Regions from separate parts of the Streptomyces albidicamelliae genome, predicted to be linked through region 1. Evidence: riboswitches for the same ligand, from Rfam matches in the RefSeq annotation. Region 1 holds a riboswitch; each other region holds the start of a gene.
The links. A riboswitch is a leader RNA that binds a small molecule or an ion and turns the genes downstream of it on or off. The one in region 1 is predicted to bind cyclic di-AMP.
Positions count from the first base shown of each region.

Region 2: linked by a shared signal. The riboswitch ahead of N8I86_RS18790 (M23 family metallopeptidase) and the one ahead of N8I86_RS17355 (transglycosylase SLT domain-containing protein) in region 1 are both predicted to bind cyclic di-AMP.
Region 3: linked by a shared signal. The riboswitch ahead of N8I86_RS22850 (transglycosylase family protein) and the one ahead of N8I86_RS17355 (transglycosylase SLT domain-containing protein) in region 1 are both predicted to bind cyclic di-AMP.
Region 4: linked by a shared signal. The riboswitch ahead of N8I86_RS06940 (C40 family peptidase) and the one ahead of N8I86_RS17355 (transglycosylase SLT domain-containing protein) in region 1 are both predicted to bind cyclic di-AMP.

Region 1 is NZ_CP106795.1:3,766,961-3,771,636, reverse strand. It holds gene fahA (fumarylacetoacetase) at 1-587, opposite strand, end outside; gene N8I86_RS17360 (HAD family hydrolase) at 1,014-1,826, shown strand; gene N8I86_RS17355 (transglycosylase SLT domain-containing protein) at 2,015-2,503, opposite strand; cyclic di-AMP (ydaO/yuaA leader) riboswitch at 2,507-2,690, opposite strand; gene N8I86_RS17350 (polyprenyl synthetase family protein) at 3,452-4,462, shown strand.
Region 2 is NZ_CP106795.1:4,083,773-4,088,448, forward strand. It holds gene N8I86_RS18785 (aldo/keto reductase) at 1-34, opposite strand, end outside; gene N8I86_RS18790 (M23 family metallopeptidase) at 102-1,148, opposite strand; cyclic di-AMP (ydaO/yuaA leader) riboswitch at 1,158-1,325, opposite strand; tRNA gene N8I86_RS18795 (tRNA-Met) at 1,628-1,701, opposite strand; gene N8I86_RS18800 (dihydrofolate reductase family protein) at 1,792-2,925, opposite strand; gene N8I86_RS18805 (MarR family winged helix-turn-helix transcriptional regulator) at 3,003-3,563, shown strand; gene N8I86_RS18810 (GTP cyclohydrolase II) at 3,646-4,311, shown strand; gene N8I86_RS18815 (TetR/AcrR family transcriptional regulator) at 4,406-4,676, shown strand, end outside.
Region 3 is NZ_CP106795.1:4,956,243-4,960,918, reverse strand. It holds gene eno (phosphopyruvate hydratase) at 1-1,046, opposite strand, end outside; gene N8I86_RS22850 (transglycosylase family protein) at 1,411-2,100, opposite strand; cyclic di-AMP (ydaO/yuaA leader) riboswitch at 2,105-2,277, opposite strand; gene N8I86_RS22845 (LysM peptidoglycan-binding domain-containing protein) at 2,461-3,522, opposite strand; gene N8I86_RS22840 (cytochrome P450 family protein) at 3,636-4,676, opposite strand, start outside.
Region 4 is NZ_CP106795.1:1,482,864-1,487,539, reverse strand. It holds gene N8I86_RS06960 (8-amino-7-oxononanoate synthase) at 1-611, shown strand, start outside; gene N8I86_RS06955 (DUF397 domain-containing protein) at 679-903, opposite strand; gene N8I86_RS06950 (helix-turn-helix domain-containing protein) at 913-1,773, opposite strand; gene N8I86_RS06945 (ATP-binding protein) at 1,986-2,444, shown strand; gene N8I86_RS06940 (C40 family peptidase) at 2,672-3,154, opposite strand; cyclic di-AMP (ydaO/yuaA leader) riboswitch at 3,158-3,311, opposite strand; gene N8I86_RS06935 (hypothetical protein) at 3,729-4,037, opposite strand; gene N8I86_RS06930 (ATP-dependent Clp protease proteolytic subunit) at 4,045-4,676, opposite strand, start outside.

The DNA of each region.
Region 1 (4,676 bases):
AAGCCGACCTCCGCCTCGATGTCCAGCCGGATCGACGGGCCGAAGACGGGGGCGGGGTCACCGGGGCCCTTGCGCTGGCCGGACGGCCGGATGACGTCGGTGCCCGAGACGACGACCGTGCCGGAGCGGCCGTGGTAGCCGATCGGCAGGTGCTTCCAGTTGGGGGTGATGGAGTCCTCGGCGTCCGGACGGAAGATGTGGCCGACGTTCCGGGCGTGGTTCTCCGAGGCGTAGAAGTCGACGTAGTCGGCCACCTGGAAGGGCAGGTGGAGGGTGACCGTCGACAGGGGGTGGAACAGCGGCTCGATCGTCGGCCGGTGCGCGGACGACGTCACCCACTCCGTCAGGGCGCGCCGCACGTCGGACCAGGTCGCGCGCCCGGCGGCGAGCAGCGCGTCGAGGGTGGGCTGCGCCAGCAGCGAGTGGTGCGGCGAGCCGAGCGCGGCGGCCGCGGCGCCCGCGTCGAGCACGTGGTCCCCGAGCCGGACGCCGACCCTGCGCTCCGTGCTGCCGGAGGGCGAGAACACGCCGTAGGGAAGGTTGTGCGGGCCGAAGGGGTCGCCCTCGGGGACGTCGAAGGGGGGCATGGGGGTACTGCCTCACTCTCATCCGAGCCATGCATGGCGATGCGTTCCATGTGGTCGCGCCACACGTTACGGCTGAGATGCGTGTCTTGGGCAGTGCCTCTCGCAGCTCTTGGGACTGTGCCTCCCGCAGCTCCGGTCGCGCTGAGGCGCCGCACGCCCAGGCTCGGCCCCGGCTGTGTCTTCTCGGTGCCCGGCCCGGACCTCACCGGGGCTTCCGGCGGCGTCCTCGTACGGCGGTCCGGTGATGCGCTTCGCGCGCGGCACGGAGATCGCCTGCCCGCGCCTGGCGGAGCACCCGGCGCGCGGCACGGCTGAGGTGTGCCTCGGCCATCGATGGTGCGGGGTACGCCACTTGGGGCCGAGCAGCACGTAAGTACGTGGCGAGAGAGGTGAGTCGGCGGGGCGCGGTGTCCGTATTCTCTGATCATGGCACCCACCCCGGCATATGCACTGATCGCCACCGACCTGGACGGGACGTTGTTGCGCGGCGACGACACCGTCTCCGACCGGTCGCTCGCCGCGCTCGCGCGGGTGGCGCGAGCGGGCGCCCGGCATCTGGTGGTGACGGGCCGGCCGGCTCCGCGGGTACGACCGCTGCTGGCGAACCTCGGCTGCACCGGGCTCGCGGTGTGCGGACAGGGTGCTCAGGTCTACGACGCCGCGGCGGACCGCCTGCTGTGGTCGGTCCGGCTGGACCGGGAGCTGGCCGAGACCGCGCTCGGCAAGATCGAGGCGGAGGTGGGCCCGGTGTTCGCGGCCGTCGACCAGGACGGGGTGGACGGGCTCACCCTCATCGAGCCCGGCTATCTGATGCCGCATCCCACGCTGCCCGCCCTCCGGGTGGGCCGGCGCGACGACCTGTGGTGCGAGCCCATCAGCAAGGTCCTGCTGCGCCACGCCACCCTGTGCGACGACGAGTTGGCGGCGGTCGCGCGCGCGGCGGTCGGCTCGCTGGCGACCGTCACCATGTCCGGGCCGGGCACCGTGGAGCTCCAGCCGCGCGGGGTGACCAAGGCGTCCGGGCTCGCGCTGGCCGCCGAGCGGCTCGGCGTGGGCCCGGAACGCGCGCTGGCCTTCGGGGACATGCCCAATGACATCCCGATGTTCGACTGGGCCGCGCGGGGCGTGGCCATGGCCAACGCGCACCCCGAACTCAAGGCGGTGGCCGACGAGGTCACCGAGTCGAACGAGGACGACGGCGTGGCCGTCGTCCTCGAAGGACTCTTCCCGGCCGGGTGACCGGCCCTTCGGCACCGCTCCGTTCGGCCGGAGGCCGGTGCGCGCCGGTCCGTCAGGTGCCGGTGCGCTCCGGTCCGCCGGGCGTCGGGTGCGGATGCCGGACGGGTTCCGGTCCGCCGCCGGTGCGCGCCGGGCACGTCCGCCGGAACGTGCCCGGTGCGTCCGCCGGTACGGGCCGGACCCGTCCGTCAGTACGCGCCGAAGACGTTGTCGATCGAGCCGTACCGCGCGGCCGCGTAGTTGCAGGCGGCGGTGATGTTCGCGACCGGGTCGTAGGGGTCGAAGGAGGTGCCGACGACGTGGTAGGTCGCGAAGGTCGGGTCGATGACCTGGAGGAGGCCCTTGGACGGGGTGCCCTTGACGGCGTTCGAGTCCCAGAGGTTGATGGCGTTGGGGTTGCCGGAGGACTCCCGCATGACGTTGCGGTAGATGCCGTTGTAGGTGCCCGGGATCTTCTTCTCGGCCATGATCGCGAGGGATTCGCGGATCCAGCCGTCGAGGTTGTTCGGGTACCCGGCGGGGGTGGTGGAGACCGTCGTGGCGGTGGTGGGGGCCGCGGCGGCGCTCGTGGCGCCGACGAGCGGCAGGGCGAGGACGGCGGCGCCGGTCCCGAGGACGGCCAGGGTGCGGACGAGGCGGTTGTTCCGGGTGCGGCGGGGCTGAGCGGCAGCAGGCATGGGGAAGTTCCTCTCCGTCGCCTGCGAGGTGAGCTGTCGGGTTCGGGCGGGGAGGTGCCCGGCCGTGCCCTGGGGAGGCACGGCTTCACCCCAGCCGTTCCGGTGCGACGTGTGCCGACCGGTACGGCGATGACTTACCTGGGTCCCCCGCTCCTGCCGTACGAAATGAGTTCGTCGATGGGTTACGCGGGCGGCGGCAGGATTAGGCGTCCGCCCGACGGCCCGGAACGTATGCGAGAGCACATGTCGGGAACAAGTACCGGATTCACACAACACCCTATTTGACCTTGGTCTGTGGCTTTTGAGACGCTTGATCCTTTGCGGTTGCCAACTCTCAACTCGCCAGTAGGGCAAGGGGAGAAGGGGGTGTCGGTGGGTGAGGGTGGTTCCTCCGCCCGAGTGAGCCAACTCACGAAATAGCAAAATAATGCAAATCAGACATGAGGGATTCAGGTGATTTACGGCTGAGGCGGCATTTGGCGGAACCCGTGACGTGGCGCCGGTCGTTGTGGTGGTGGCCGCGGCACGTGAAGAGGCGAAGTGCGGCGACGAGGGGAAGGGGGTGCCCGGATGGACGACGGGGGTCGTTGCCCGCCCGATGTGCCCGTTGTGTCCGTTGCGTCCGAGTGGGTTGCCGCTCCCGGCGCGCCCCCGGCGTACTCCAGGGGTGGTCGCGTGGCACTCGAAGGTGCTCGCGGGGTGGCGTCGGTATTACTCCGCTCACGTCGCGGTTCGCGACAAAGTGCACGGATTCCTGTTAAGTCGATAAATATCCGTTCTTACCAACCGATCAAAACCATACCGGTCATGATCCGATACCGCCCAGGCTGGACCGGTGGGCGCTATCGGTGATCGAAAGAGGACCGGATACGCTGACTTGAGTGATGGCAGCGACCTATCGACAAACCGCGTAAGCGCCAGCAGACACCAGCAGACAGGAGACCCCTCGTGACCGTCGTCGGGCCGTTCGGGCTGAGCGTGCGGGACCAGGCTCTGGAAGCCGATGTCCAGGCCGGATTGACGGCTGTCGAGGAAGGCTTGCTCGAGGCCACCAAGAGCGAGGTCCCGTTCATCACGGAGGCCGCGCAGCACCTCGTACGAGCCGGTGGGAAGCGGTTCCGTCCGCTGCTCGTGATGCTCGCGTCCCAGTTCGGCGACCCCTACGCACCGGGGATCGTGCCCTCGGCCGTCGTCGTGGAGCTGACCCACCTCGCCACGCTGTACCACGACGACGTGATGGACGAGGCGGCCGTGCGCCGTGGCGTGGACAGCGCCAATACCCGCTGGGGCAACTCCGTCGCGGTCCTGACCGGCGACTTCCTGTTCGCCCGGGCCTCCCAGATCCTCGCCGACCTCGGCCCCGAGGCGGTCCGGGTGCAGGCCCTCGCGTTCGAGCGGCTGGTCACGGGCCAGATCCTGGAGACGGCCGGTCCCACGGACGGCCGCGACCCGGTCGATCACTACCTGGACGTACTCGGCGGCAAGACGGGCTCGCTGGTCGCGGTCTCCTGCCGGTTCGGCGCGATGATGTCCGGCGCCGACGAGACGATCGTCGACGTGCTCACCCAGTACGGCGAGCGGCTCGGGGTCGCCTTCCAGCTCGCGGACGACGTCCTGGACATCGCCTCCGACTCCCACGAGTCCGGCAAGACCCCGGGCACCGACCTGCGCGAAGGCATCGCGACGCTGCCCGTGCTCCGGCTGCGCGAGCGGGCCGCCCGGCTCGGACTGGCCGAGGACATCGCGCTGTGCGAGCTGCTGGACTCCGACCTCAGCGACGACGCCCGGCACGCCGAGGCGCTGGCCGCGCTGCGTGCCCACCCCGCGCTGGAGCAGGCCCGCCAGGACACGATCCGCTACGCGAAGGAGGCGCGGGCCGCGCTGGCGCCGCTGCGCGAGTGCGATGCCAAGGCGGCGCTGATCGAGCTGTGCGACGCGGTGGTGCACCGCGCCGGCTAGTCCGGCCGGGCATGGGGAACGGCGCCTGCGGAGCGGCCGCCGGCCCCGCGGAACGGCGCCCTCGGAAGGGCGTCCATAGAACGGCGCCCACGGAAGGGTGCCGACAGAGCGGCGCCCTCGGAGCGGCACCCTGGACGGTCCCTCCCCCAGGGAAAGCGGTGCCGACCCCTACGGGTAGGGGGAGACGCCGCCCCCACGTGTCATACCGCAGGCG
Region 2 (4,676 bases), 320 kb from region 1:
GGTCGGAGGAACCGAGTGTGCGCAGAGAAGTCATGGTCCAAGTCAACGCCGACGGCGAATGATCTCTTCCGCCGTCGGCGCCGGGTTCCCGCGAAAGGGTGTCAGGGGGTGAGGCCCTTGCCCCGCAGCCAGGCCATGGGGTCGATGCCCGTGGCGTCGCCGCCCGGGTGGACCTCCAGGTGGAGGTGCGGGCCGGTGACGTTGCCGGTCGCGCCGACCCGGCCGATGAGCTCGCCGGTGGAGACCTTCTGGCCGACGGAGACGCTGATCGAGGACTGGTGGCAGAACCACAGCTCGGTGCCGTCGTCCAGGGTCAGGACCGTGCGGTAGCCGTAGGAGCCGGCCCAGCCCGCCTGCGTGATCGTGCCGCTGTGGATGGCCTTGATGAGGGTGCCCGTGGGGGCCGCGAAGTCGAGGCCGGTGTGGTACCCGGAGGACCACATCGAGCCGGCCTGGCCGAACGTCGAGGTGATCGTGTACGAGGACGTCGGCAGGGTGTACTGCTTGGCCAGTTCGGCCAGCCGCTTCTCCTCGGCCGCCTTCTTGGCCTCGGCCTGCGCCTTGGCGGCCGCGGCCTCGGCCTTCTCCTTCGCGGCGGCGGCCTTGGCGGCGGCTTCCTTCTCCGCCTTCGCGGCCGCGTCGGCGGTCAGCTTCTCGGCGGTGGCGAGCCTGGCGGCGGTGGCCTTGCTCTCGGCCTGGCCCTTCTGCTGCTCGGCCTGGGCCATGATCCGGCTGCGCAGGGCCTCGCCCGCGTCGGTGTCCTGCTCGCTGCCGGCGGAGGTCACCCCGACGTCGCTGAGCCCGGTGGCCTCGGAGGTCTTGGCGGAACCGTCGTCGAAGAGGGAGCCGACGTTCGGCAGGTCCGGCAGGGAGATGGAGACCGGCGGCTTGCCGGTGTTGGCGCTGGCCATCCCGCCCGCGCCGACCGCAGCGATCACGCCGACGCCGAGGACGGTGGAGCTGCGGGCGAACCCGCCGCGCTGCTTGGCCACGCGGTGCCGCCCGCGGACCGGGGTGAGGGACTCCTCGGTGGGGTTCCACTCCTCCCAGGGGCCCTCCTCGGCACGGTAGGAGGCGTAACCGAAGGTCTCGCTCTCGGCTTGAGCCGGTATGAACGGGACTTCTGGGGCAGGCCGGTTGGACGCCACGCGGGCGCGCTCCTTTCCTTCCTCCGCCTACCGGGTTAGCTGACGGGTTCGGAGCAGGAAGGTCTCCTACGCGCGTATACCCGGCGTGGACTCAAGGGAGTTCACCCAGGCAGCCGCGTGATTCACCCCAGGGTGGTGGTTCCCCGGTTCCCTTACGGGATTCGGCGCGTGCGCACGGAGCCGTCGCGGGTGACGGCTGGGACGACCGCGCTGCGTTATCGAACGTTAATAGACCCGCGGGGCACTTTCCAAGCCGTTCGGCTTGATCATTAACCTTTTCCGCCGTGGACTTAAGCGCTGCCATCCTTGCAAACCGGGCGAGTTGGCCGCGATTCAGGAGTCACAGAAGTTTTGATGGTGACTCAGATGCCCTGCGCTCGGCGCTCGTCCGATCACTGTCGGTGAACGGTGCCCGGACCGGGCCCGGGAAACACTCAGGGCCGGAATCCATGAACTGGATCCCGGCCCTGAGCCTTCAGTAGCGGGGACAGGATTTGAACCTGCGACCTCTGGGTTATGAGCCCAGCGAGCTACCGAGCTGCTCCACCCCGCGTCGTTGTGTCTTCAGCATACGTCATGCACGGGACCATGAGCCAATCGGTTTCCCGGGGCCCCTTTCCGGCGTGCCGCGGGGCGGGGCCGGTCAGGCCGTCAGGTGGGCGTTCGGGGCCTTGGCGAGCGCCTCGAACTCCGGGAGCACGACGACCTCGGCCCCGCCGTCGCGCAGGACGCCCGTGCCGTCGGCCCCGGCCACGAAGGTGTCCGGCTCCCGCCAGGCGGTGACCACCCGGCGCGCCCCGGACCGCAGGATCAGCTCGGCACAGGGGGCGGGGCGGGAGGCGCGGCGGGCGCAGGGTTCCAGGCTGCTGTAGACGGTGGCGCCGGGCAGTGCCGGGTCGGCCGGGTCGATCCTGGCCAGGGCCGCCTCCTCCGCGTGGACCACGGGGTCGCCGCCCTCCCGGGAGTGACCGCGGGCGAGCTCGGTGCCGTCGGCGGCGACCACGACCGCGCCGACGCTGAACGCCGTCTCCGAGGGCGGGCACTGGGCGGCGAGCTCACAGGCGGTGCGCAGCCAGCGGCGGTCGGCGGCGGTGGGGACCGGGCCGGCGCCGGGGGCGGTGGGCTCGTACCGCATGAGGACGACGTCCTCGATCCGGCGGGTCTCGACCAGACGGAGCCGTCCGCCCTGGTACTCCCCGGGGCCGAACAGCCGCGGGGCCGCCGGGTCGCCGACCAGGAGCGGGGCGAGGACCAGCTGGAGTTCGTCGGCGAGGCCCTGCGTCAGGAGCTGGGTGTGCACCCGGCCGCCGCCCTCGACCATGAGGCGTTCGACCCCGCGCACGTCGTGCAGGTGCTCCAGCAGGGCCCGCCAGTCGAGGTCGGCGCCGAGCGCGACGACGTCCGCGGTGTCCCCGAGGAGGCGGGAGGCCACTTCGGCGCCCTTGTCGGTCGTGCAGACCAGCTTCTCGCCGCCGGTGTGCCAGAAGTGGGCCCCGGGGTCGAGGTCGCCGGTGGCGGTGACCGTCACCTTCAGGGGGTAGGCGGGCCGGCCGGACGCCACCCGGGCGGCGCGGCGCTCGGCGGAGTTGACCAGCAGCCGCGGGTTGTCGGCGCGAATGGTGCCGGCGCCGATCAGGATGGCGTCGACGGAGGCCCGCACCGCGTCGACCCGGTCGAAGTCGGCCGGGCTGGAGAGCAGCAGCCGATCGGGGCCGGTGTCGTCCAGGTAGCCGTCGAGGGAGACGGCGGCGGACAGCAGTACGTACGGCAGGGGCATCGGCGTACTCCCTCACGGTGACCCGGCGCACCTCACCGGATCTTGGTTCAACTTTGAAACAAACTTACACTGACAGCATGACGACCCGCTGGCTCACCCCCGAGGAGCAGCGCGCCTGGCGCGCCTACATGGCCGCCTCCCGCCTCCTGGAGGACGCGATCGACCGTCAGCTCCAGCAGGAGGGCGGCATGCCCCACCTGTTCTACTCGGTGCTGGCCAACCTCTCCGAGGCGCCCGAGCGGCGGCTGCGCATGACCGACCTCGCCGAGACGCTGAAGATCACCCGCAGCAGGCTGACGTACGTGGTGACGCGGCTGGAGCGGGACGGACTGGTGCGCCGGGAGGACTGCCCCTGGGACAAGCGCAGCAGTCTCGCGGTGCTGACCGACGCGGGGACGGCCGTGCTGGAGCGTACGGCACCGGGGCACGTCGACACGGTGCGCGCCACCCTCTTCGACCGGCTCACGCCGGAGCAGGTGGGGCAGCTGGAGGAGATCTGCACGGGGATCGCGCGCGGGCTCCAGGGGGCGGACGACGAGCGGCCGACCACCGAGGACGTGCCGTGGCGTCGGCGGTCCTCGCCCTGCTCGGGAGCCCAGCCGGAGCCGCCGGCGGGACGCGCCCCCGAAGGTCGTTGATTTAACTTTGAAGCATGCGATAGGGTCCCGGCCGAGCGTCTGCTTCAAATCTGAAACAGACGGGACGACACCGGAGGCCCGTATGCCCGACACCCCCGCCGCCACCCCGCGCGCCCGCGTCCGGGTGCCGCTGCGCTTCCCCGACGGCTACAGCACCGACGCGGAGCTCGTCACCTTCCACGGGCTCACCGACGGCCAGGAGCACGTCGCCGTCGTCCTCGGCGACCCCGGCCCGGTCCCGCTGGTGCGCCTGCACTCCGAGTGCCTGACCGGCGACGTCTTCGGTTCGTCCCGCTGCGACTGCGGCCCCCAGCTGCGCGAGGCCGTCGAGCGCATCGCCGAGCGCGGCGGCGTCCTGCTCTACCTCCGCCAGGAGGGACGCGGCATCGGCCTCTACAACAAGCTCGACGCCTACGCCCTCCAGGACCAGGGCCTCGACACCTACGAGGCGAACGCCGCCCTCGGCCTCCCGGAGGACGCCCGCGACTACACGGCCGCCGCGCAGATGCTCGCCGCCCTCGGCATCGGGGAACTGGACCTGCTGTCCAACAACCCCGACAAGGCCGGGCAGTTGCGCGCCCTCGGCGCCGTCGTCCGCGACCGGGTGCCGACGGGTGTCTTCACCACGGCCCACAACGTCCGCTACCTCCGCGCCAAGGTCCTGCAGACCCAGCACACGCTGCCCCTGGCCGAACTGCACGAGCGGAACGAGCGGAACGAGCGGAACGAGCTGAGCCCGGCGGGATGAGCCGGGCCGGACGGGCCCGAGAAGCCACGGACAACTGCAGGTGCAGTACTCTGCCCGCAGTGGTGTCAGCGCGTACTGCAGGGAGCCGTGACCCGTGGTGAGACGGAACGACCAGCGGCGCGCCGCGCTCGTGGACGCGGCGATCGAGGTACTGGCCCGGGACGGCGCCCGTGGGCTGACCTTCCGCGCCGTGGACGCCGCGGCCGCCGTGCCCGTCGGTACGGCGTCCAACTACTTCTCCAGCCGGGACGACCTGCTCACCCAGGCCGGCGCCCGCGTCTACGAGCGGCTCCAGCCCGACGAGGCGACCCTCGCCCGCCAGCGCGACGCCGGCCGCGACCGGGCGACGTACACGCGGCTGATGC
Region 3 (4,676 bases), 1.2 Mb from region 1:
TCCAGGGTCTCGGTGAGCGAGCCGATCTGGTTCACCTTGACCAGCAGGGCGTTGGCCGCGCCGTCCTCGATGCCGCGGGCGAGGCGCTCGGGGTTGGTGACGAACAGGTCGTCGCCGACCAGCTGGACCTTGTCGCCGAGACGGTCGGTGATGACCTTCCAGCCGGACCAGTCGTCCTCGAACAGCGGGTCCTCGATGGAGACGAGCGGGTAGGCCGCGACGAGCTCCTCGTAGTACTCCGTCATCTCGGCGGCGGAGCGCTCCTTGCCCTCGAAGAGGTACTTGCCGTCCTTGTAGAACTCGGAGGCGGCCACGTCGAGCGCGAGGGCGATCTGCTCGCCGGGGACGTAACCGGCTTCCTTGATCGCTTCGAGGATGAGGTCCAGGGCGGCGCGGTTGGAGTCCAGGTTCGGGGCGAAGCCGCCCTCGTCGCCGAGGCCGGTGGACAGGCCCTTGCTCTTCAGGACCTTCTTCAGCGTGTGGTAGACCTCGGTGCCCCAGCGCAGCGCCTCGGAGAAGGACTCCGCGCCGATCGGGGCGATCATGAACTCCTGGATGTCCACGTTGGAGTCGGCGTGCGAGCCGCCGTTCAGGATGTTCATCATCGGCACCGGCAGCAGGTGCGCGTTCGGGCCGCCCAGGTAGCGGAAGAGGGGGAGGTCCGAGGCCTCGGAGGCGGCGTGCGCGACGGCCAGGGAGACGCCGAGGATGGCGTTGGCGCCGAGCGAGCCCTTGTTGTCGGTGGCGTCCAGGTCGAACATGGCCTGGTCGATCAGGCGCTGCTCGGTGGCGTCGTAGCCGACGAGCTCCGGGCCGATCTGCTCGATGACGGCGAGGACGGCCTTCTCGACACCCTTGCCCTGGTAGCGGTTCGGGTCACCGTCGCGCAGCTCGATGGCCTCGAAGGCGCCCGTGGAGGCGCCGGACGGGACGGCGGCACGACCGGTGCTGCCGTCGTCGAGGCCGACCTCGACCTCGACCGTGGGGTTGCCTCGGGAGTCCAGGATTTCCCGGGCTACGACGACGTCGATGGACGGCACGAGCATCTCCTTCTTGGATGTGACGCTGGAAGTGCGGGGCTGGGTGCCTCACGGCTCCGGGCCTTGCGCCTAGAGCCTATCCGTCCACGGGCCGTCGGCCACCGACCGACCGTCCCGTGGACAGGGCGGGACACGCAGACGGTACCCATTGTTCACCGTCGGAACAAAGGGGGGCCGCGATGAAGAACAGGGAAAGGGCCGGAAGCGGGCCGGGAGACGAAAAACCCCGCCCCGGCGCGTACGGGGGAAAACGCGCCGGGGCGGGGAGCCCGTGGGGACGGGGGTGACCCTCACGAGGTCTGCGGGGTGGGCACCTCCAGGGTGCCCACCGGGAATGTGAGGGCGCTGTGGTCCGGCTGGCGGCCGGGTGTCACTTCAGGTGCAGCTGCTGACCGGGGAAGATCATGTCGGCGTCCTCGACGATGTCCTTGTTCAGCTCGAAGAGCTTCTTCCAGCCGCCCTGGACGTGGTGCTTCGTGGCGATGGTGCTGAGGGTGTCGCCCTTGACGACCTTGTACTCGCCGTCGCCCTTCTTCACCTTCTTGCCGGTCGGGGTGGTGACGGTCTTGCTCGCGGCCGGACGCTCGGCGGACCGGGAGGCGGCCTGCGTGTCGGTGGAGCGGGTGGTGGTGGCCGGCTTCGACGAGGAGCCACCCGTCGGGGTGGAGCCGGTCGAGCCGTTGTAGGGGGTGCTCGACAGACCCGTGCCGCAGACCGGCCAGGCGCCCTTGCCCTGAGCGGCGAGCACCTTCTCGGCGACGGCTATCTGCTGCGCCTTGCTGGCCTGGTTGGCCTGCGGGGCGTAGGCGGTGCCGCCGTACGCGGCCCAGGTGGAGGCGGAGAACTGCAGACCGCCGAAGTAGCCGTTGCCGGTGTTGATGGACCAGTTGCCGCCGGACTCGCACTGGGCGACCGCGTCCCACTGGGAGGCGGTGGCGGCGGAGGCGTTGCCGGCCGCCATCAGCGGAGCGGCGACGGCGGCACCGGTGACACCGGCGAGCGCGACGGCGCGGACGGCCTTGGACGGACGGCGGTGCTTGCCCTTGCTGGAAAACAGCATGGATCGATCCCCTCACCGACGCCTGCGAGGTGAGCTGTCGGGTTCGGGCCGGTTGAGTTGCCCGGCCGCACTCCCGCTTGCGCGGAGTGCGGCTTCACCCCAAGCCGGTGCCGGCTCAACTGCCGGCAACGGCACTTACCTTGGGTCCCCCGCTCCTGCCTACGGCGCATGACGCGACGACTGTTCCCGGGCAACCGCTGGCAGGATTCGGCGTTGCGACTGCCGGGGCTCGTGGTGACGAGCGGCCTTGACCGTAGACACGCGATCCGCGGAATTTCAAAGACGATCAGGGCTTCTGAGACTCATCCCACACTTTCACCAAACCGGACATTAGCGCCGCAAGTGGGGCGCCAACTCGCGCTATCCGGCGTCCGTTTCGCTACCGATTTCCAGGGTCTGACCGGCCGTGATGCGGTTCGGGTCGGACCCGATCTCCTTCTTGTTGTCGGCATAGAGGGCGCGCCACCCGCCCTCGACCGCAAGGGACTCGGCGATGGAGGCGAGCGAGTCGCCCTGGCGGACGGTGTAGTCGTCCGCCTCGCGGGAGGCGTGACGGCCGGTCGCGGCGGAGTCCTGACCGTTTGTCACGTTTTCGTCCGCGCTCTTGCCGCGGTGACGTCCGCCACTGCTGAGCGCGCCGGTGTCGACCAGGCTCCAGGATCCGGCGCTCTGCTGGGAATTGTCCGAGTTGCCGGTGTCCGGAACGGCCGTGGGCGAGCCGCCGTCCCCCTGTGCGCTTCCGGCGTCACCGGTCTCGGGAGAGGTGGACTTGTCCGGCTTGGGGGTGTTGGTGCCGGTCGATCCGTCCTCGTTGTCGTCCCCCTTGCCGCCACCCTCGCCCGGGTGGGAGGTGGACTTCCCGTGCGTGCCATCGGAGGAGTCCGCGTCGCCCTTGGAGCCGGTGGAACCGGAGGCGGAAGAGTCGCCGGACGACGACGAATCCGGCAGACCGGACGATGAGGAGTTGTCACCCGATCCGGACGAGTCGTCCGAACCCTGGGCGTTCCCGGACTCGTCGACGCCCGTGTCGACGTCCAGCGAGCCGGAGTTGTAGGTCAGCCCGGAGAGCAGGGCGCAGGTGGCCCAGGGGGTGGTGCCCCGGTCGGCGAGGATCTTCTCGGCGACGGAGATCTGCTGCGAGCGGCTGGCCTCGTCGGCGCTGTAGGCGTACTGCCCGCCGCCGTACTTGTCCCAGTCCTCCTGGGATATCTGGAGTCCGCCGTAGTAACCGTTGCCGGTGTCGGCGCTCCACGAACCGCCGCTCTCGCACTCGGCCACCTTGTCCCACGTGGTGCCGTCGGCCGCGTTGGCGCTCGCCGCGCCGAGCAGCGGGATGGCGATGGCGGAGCCGGTCACTCCGGCCGCGACGAGGAGAGCTGGAGCCTGACGGGGGCGACGATGGCGGCCGTTCCCGGAGAGCATGCGGAAGCCTTTCGTGCGACAGCAGGGCCGGCGCGGCGGATGGTGCTCGTCGCCACGCTGAGGGAGGAACGTATCGGCAGACGATCACTTGTCACAAGTTCATGCCGCGCAGATCACGTGAAGATCACAGAGTTGAACGCCTGTCGTGTTGAAGGTTCTACGAACTCTGGGCCGGCCCCTCGCCGGTCCCCCGGCCGCCGGGGCGGCCGGGGGACCGGGGTGAACTCCACGGGCAGGGTGCGCAGCCCGCGCATGATGAGTCCGCCCCGCCAGCGCAGTTCGGCCGGGTCGGCGGCGAGCCGCAGATCGGGCAGGCGGGTGAGGAGGGTGGCGAGCGCGGTCTGGCCCTCCAGACGGGCGAGCGGCGCGCCGAGGCAGTAGTGGATGCCGTGGCCGTAGCCGAGGTGCTGGTTGTCGCGGCGGGCGAGGTCCAGCACGTCCGGGTCGGTGAACCGCGCGGGGTCCCGGTCGGCCGCCGCGAGCACGACCAGCACCGGGTCGCCCGGCGCGATGTCCTGCCCGCCGACGGTGAGCGGCTCGGTGGCGAACCGCCAGGTGGCCAGCTCCACCGGCCCGTCGAAACGCAGCAGTTCCTCCACCCCGGTCTCCAGGAGGTCCCGCTCCCCCCTCGCCAGGGACTCCTGCAGCCGCCGGCGCTGCGCGGGATGGGTGAGCAGGGCGTAGGTGCCGTTGCCGATGAGGTTGACGGTGGTCTCGAAGCCGGCGAACAGAAGGATGAAGGCCATGGCGGCGGCCTCGTTCTCGGTGAGGTGCTCACCGTGGTCGGAGGCGCGGATGAGACCCGAGATGAGGTCCTCGCCGGGCCCCGGCTCGGCGGGCAGGGCCGCACGCTTCCGGTGGATCAGCTCGGCCAGGTAGCCACGCATCTTCTTCACCGACCGCGCGACCCCGCCCCGCGGTCCACCGCCGTGCCGGATCATCATCCCGGCCCAGTCCCGGAAGTCGTCCTGGTCCTCGCGCGGGACGCCCAGGAGGTCGCAGATGGCGTAGATGGGCAGCGGGAAGGCGAACTCGTGGATGAGGTCGGCGGAGCCCCGCTCGGCGAACCCGTCGATGAGGTGGTCGGTGAGCTCCTGCACGCGGTGCGCGAACTCGGCGACCCGGCGCGGGGTGAACGCCTTGCTCACGAGCCG
Region 4 (4,676 bases), 2.3 Mb from region 1:
AGGCGCCGCTGGCCGAACTGGCCGCGGCGTGCCGGGAGCACGGCGCGGGCCTGGTGGTGGACGACGCCCACGGTCTCGGTGTGCTGGGCGAGGGCGGACGGGGCGCGCCGTACGCGACCGGTCTGGCCGGTGCCGAGGACGTGGTCGTGACGGCCACCCTGTCCAAGTCGCTGGGCAGCCAGGGCGGGGTGGTGCTCGGCCCGGCCCGGGTGATCGGCCATCTGGTCAACGCGGCCCGGACATTCATCTTCGACACCGGTCTGGCGCCGGCGGCGGCGGGTGCCGCGCTGGCCGCGCTGCGGCTGCTCGTCCGGGAGCCGGAGCGCGCGGCGCGGGCCCGGGAGGTGGCTTCGGAACTGCACGCACGGCTGACCGCCGCGGGCCTGGAAGCGGTACGTCCGGACGCCGCGGTGGTCTCCGTGCGGGCACCGTCCCCGGAGCAGGCGGTGCGCTGGGCGGCCGACTGCCGTACGGCGGGTCTGGCCGTGGGCTGCTTCCGTCCTCCTTCCGTGCCCGACGGCATCTCACGGCTGAGGCTGACCGCCCGGGCCGACCTCTCCGGGGCCGAGATCGAACGCGCTGTACGAGTGATCGGCGAGACGCGACCATGAGTCGGCGTGACACGGCCGGGCGTCGCCGCGAGGGGATGTGATCAGAGGCGGGCGGGGTCTTGGCGGATCACGGGAGCGTGGTCACGAACCCCGCCCAGCTCTCGGGGGAGAAGAGCAGCGCGGGTCCGGCCGGGTCCTTCGAGTCGCGCACGGCGAGCAGTCCGGCCCAGGGGCCGGTGTGCGGCCGGGCCGTCTCCACGCAGTTGTTGGCTCCCGTGCTGTGGCTGCTGCGCAGCCAGCTCACGTCGTGCAGGTCGGTACTGGCAGGGACGTTCCGAGGCAGAGCGGTCATGGTGCCTCCTTACGCGCCGTCACCTATCCCGGCGATGTAGTCCAACGAGTCCTCGGGTGAAAGGGCTTGGTCCTGAAGGGACTTGAAGGCCTGCGAGTAGGCCACCAGGTCTTCTTTCCGTTCGAGGTAGAGGCTACTCGTCAACTGGTCGACAACAACCACATCCAGATCAGAAGTGCTCGGAAATGAGAAGATAACGAAAGGCCCGGTGAGGCCGACATGCGCTCCGGCGCCGAACGGCAGTACCTGGAGCCGTACTTGGGGCAGCCGGGCCGCCTCCTCCAGCCGCTCCCGCTGCCGTGCCATCACCTCGGGACCGCCGACCTCGCGGCGCAGCACCGCCTCGTCGAGCACCGCGCTGAGCTCCAGCGGCGGGTGCGAACGCAGCACGTCCTGCCTGGCCAGACGCACCTCCACCAGCGCGTCCAGGTGCTCCTCGTCCAGGTCGTTCACGGCCGCCCGGGTCACCGCGCTGGCGTACTCGGCGGTCTGCAGCAGCCCCGGCACGACCGTCGTCTCCAGGGTGCGCATGGCGCTCGCCTGCGACTCCAGACTGATGAAATCCCGGTACGTCGGCGGCAGCACCCCGCGATAGGCGTGCCACCACCGGTTGCTTCCACCGGCCTCCTCCGGCCCCGCCAGCATCAGCAGCAACTCGCGCAAGTGCCCGTCCCGCACCCCGTACGCGTCCAGAAGTAACCGCAGATCGGCCGGTTTCACACCGCTCGCGCCGGTCTCGATGCGGCTCACCTTCGACTGGTGCCAGCCGACCAGCTGCGCCGCCTCCCCGCTCGTGAGCCCCGCACCGGTACGCAGCGTGCGCAGTTCGGCGCCCAGTTTGCGGCGGCGCACCGCGGGACCGTTCTGCATGGGCTCCTCCTTACTCCTTATGGACCGCCCGAATACGGCTGCGCGTCGCAGAGTTCACCGCTTCGGGCGACAGATATATGCATATCTTGGTGGATCGCTCCCCGTGACCGGCCCGGTGATGGCAGTCTGGCGACCAGCACCAGTCCGGGACCGTACTCGAACCATCCGCTCCATGTCGGACTGCGGTCCCGTGGGAAAGGGACGACGTCGCCATGGCAGACCATCTGGAAGCATCCGTCACTCTGCCGAGCGATCCCGCCTCGGTCGCCGCGGCCCGCACCTACGTGGTGGGGACGCTCGCGGAGTGGGGCCTTCCGTCGGACACCGACGTGGCCGACACCGTCCGGCTCATCGTCTCCGAACTCGCCACCAACGCCGTACAGCACACCTTCGGACAGTCACCCACCTTCACGGTCGACATCGCGCTGGACCGTGACGAGCACCTGCGCATCGGCGTCACGGACAGCCATCCCCGCTTCCCCAAGAGACTGCCCGCCGCCGTCCAGCAGGACAACGGGCGCGGCATGGTCATCATCCGCTGCCTCACCGCCGAGTGCGGCGGCAAGCTCCGCGTCCGCCCGACCCGTGAGGGGGGCAAGACGGTCTTCATCGAGCTGCCGTGGGCGCTGCCGGTCGAGCCGGTGACGGCCGGAGGGCAGCAGGAGCCGTAGCCCGGCACGGGCGCCAGAACGCCGCGACGCCCCGGCCGAGGCCTCCGAGGAGGCCTCGGCCGGGGCTGGACACCCGTGTCCGGGACGCCGCTGTTCGCGCTGATCCTCCGTGCGCCGGCCCCGAGCCGCCCGCGGACTCCGGGCGGGCGCCCAGGCGGCACTGACGGACCCTTGGGCCATGGGAGGAGCGGACCCGCCGCCGGGGCCGCTCCTGCCGTGACGTCGGGTCAGCTCACCCGGCCGTACCACACGCTCTTCGTCCAGATCTTCTGCAGCCGCACCACGTCACCGGTCCTGGGCGCGTGCCAGATCTTGCCGTGACCGGCGTAGATGCCGACGTGGTAGACGCTGGAACCGGAGTGGAAGAACACCAGATCGCCTGCCTTGCGGCTCCTGGCCGAGATGTGGTGCGACTTGTTGTACTGCTGGGCGGCGGTGCGCGGCAGCTTCTTGCCCGCCTTCTTGAACGAGTAGAGCGTCAGACCCGAGCAGTCGAAGCGCCGCGGCCCGGTGGCCCCGTACTGGTACGGAGCCCCCTTCTTGGAGGCCGCGATCTTCAGTGCCTTCGTCGCGGTGGCCGCGGTGGTCGCGGCCGAGGCGTCGGTGGCGAGGCCGGGCACCGCGATGGAGCCGCCGACGGCGGCGAGTGTCAGAGCCGAGGCCGTGCCGGCCCGGGCCATCAGCGACGGGACACGATTGAGCGCAGACATGCGCAACCCTTCGTCAGCCGCCTGTGAAGGATGACCTGTCGGATTCGGGCTGGCGAAGTTGCCCGGCCGCGTTGCCGCGGCTTCACCCCAAGGGCTGCTCGGAACATCCGGCCGTCCGCATCCAGCGGACGAACATCCGTTCCGGCGACCCGTCTAGCTTGGGTCCTCCACTCCTGCCGATCCACTCCTGTCGACCGGTCATCCGGGCGGCGGCAGGACTCGGCGTCCGCCCGGATCGCCCCGCCGCCGTGGCGGGGTCTTGTCGTCAGACAGGGATCTTCACTCACAGGTGTCCGAAAATCCCAATGGAATCGGGGATTTGTGGCGTTACTCACCACTCACCCGTTCGGGTGGACATTGCTCTGTTCGAGACGTCGTCAAGTCCCGTTCGTAGCCCCCGACCTGGGGCGGAGCACGTGCCGGGGCACCACGGACCGGTCCCGCGCGCAAGCCGGGAGCGTCAGAAAATCATCTGGATATACCTCGGTCGGCGGACAGTCGTTCGGGCCGTTTCAACTCCGGCCCGAACGGCGCGTCGACGCCCGGGCCCGCGCGGGCCCCACGCGCGTCCGGATCAGCCGACGCCGTCGGGCGGGAGCGCGACGCGAGCGGTGCGGCGCTCGCCGTCCAGCACCCGCAGGGCCCGTGCCAGCGTGTCCCCGTGCAGCTCCGTCTCGCCCCGCGCGTGCATCAGCGCGAGCGCGTCACGCAGCTCCGCCGCCTTGCGCACCAGGGCCTGCGCGGCCCGCAGGCCGGGGTAGGTGGCACCGTCGCGCGCGGGGTTGATCCGTCCCAGCAGGTCGGCCGCCTCCAGGTAACGGTCGATCAACTCGCCCTCCGCCCGGGTCAGCGCGGGCAGCGGCGGCAGTTCCGGAGGCAGCATCGGGCGCTCACCTCGCGTCCGGTGCGCCGGGCACCTCGCGGCGGCTGGGCACGACACCGTCCACCAGGCCGTAGGCCAGGGCCCCGGAGGCGTCCAGGATCAGATCCCGCTCCAGGTCCCGGTGGACCTGCTCCGCCGTGCGCCCCGTGTGCGCCGTGAGGATCGTCTCCGTCAGTGCACGGGTCCGGGCCAACTCCCCGGCCTGGATCGCGAGGTCGCTGGGCTGCCCCCGCACCGGCTCCGGCAGGGTGGGCTGTTCGAGCACCATGCGGGCGCTCGGCAGCGTGAACCGCTTGCCGGGGGTGCCGGCCGCGAGCAGCACCGCGGCGACGGAAACGGCCTGCCCCAGGCAGTACGTCGCGATGTCGCAGCCGACGTACCGCATCGTGTCGTAGATCGCCGTCATCGCCCCGAAGGAACCGCCCGGGGAGTTGATGTACAGCGTGATGTCCCGGTCGGGGGCGGCGTGTTCGAGGTACATGAACTGCGCCGTCACGTCGTTCGCCGCGGCGTCGTCGACCGGTGTGCCGAGGAAGACGACCCGGTCCTCGAAGAGCTTGCCGTACGGATCGAGAGTGCGCGCGCCGCTGCCGACGTGCTCGGTGAACTCGGGCAGGACGTGACGGGCGGACGGTCGGG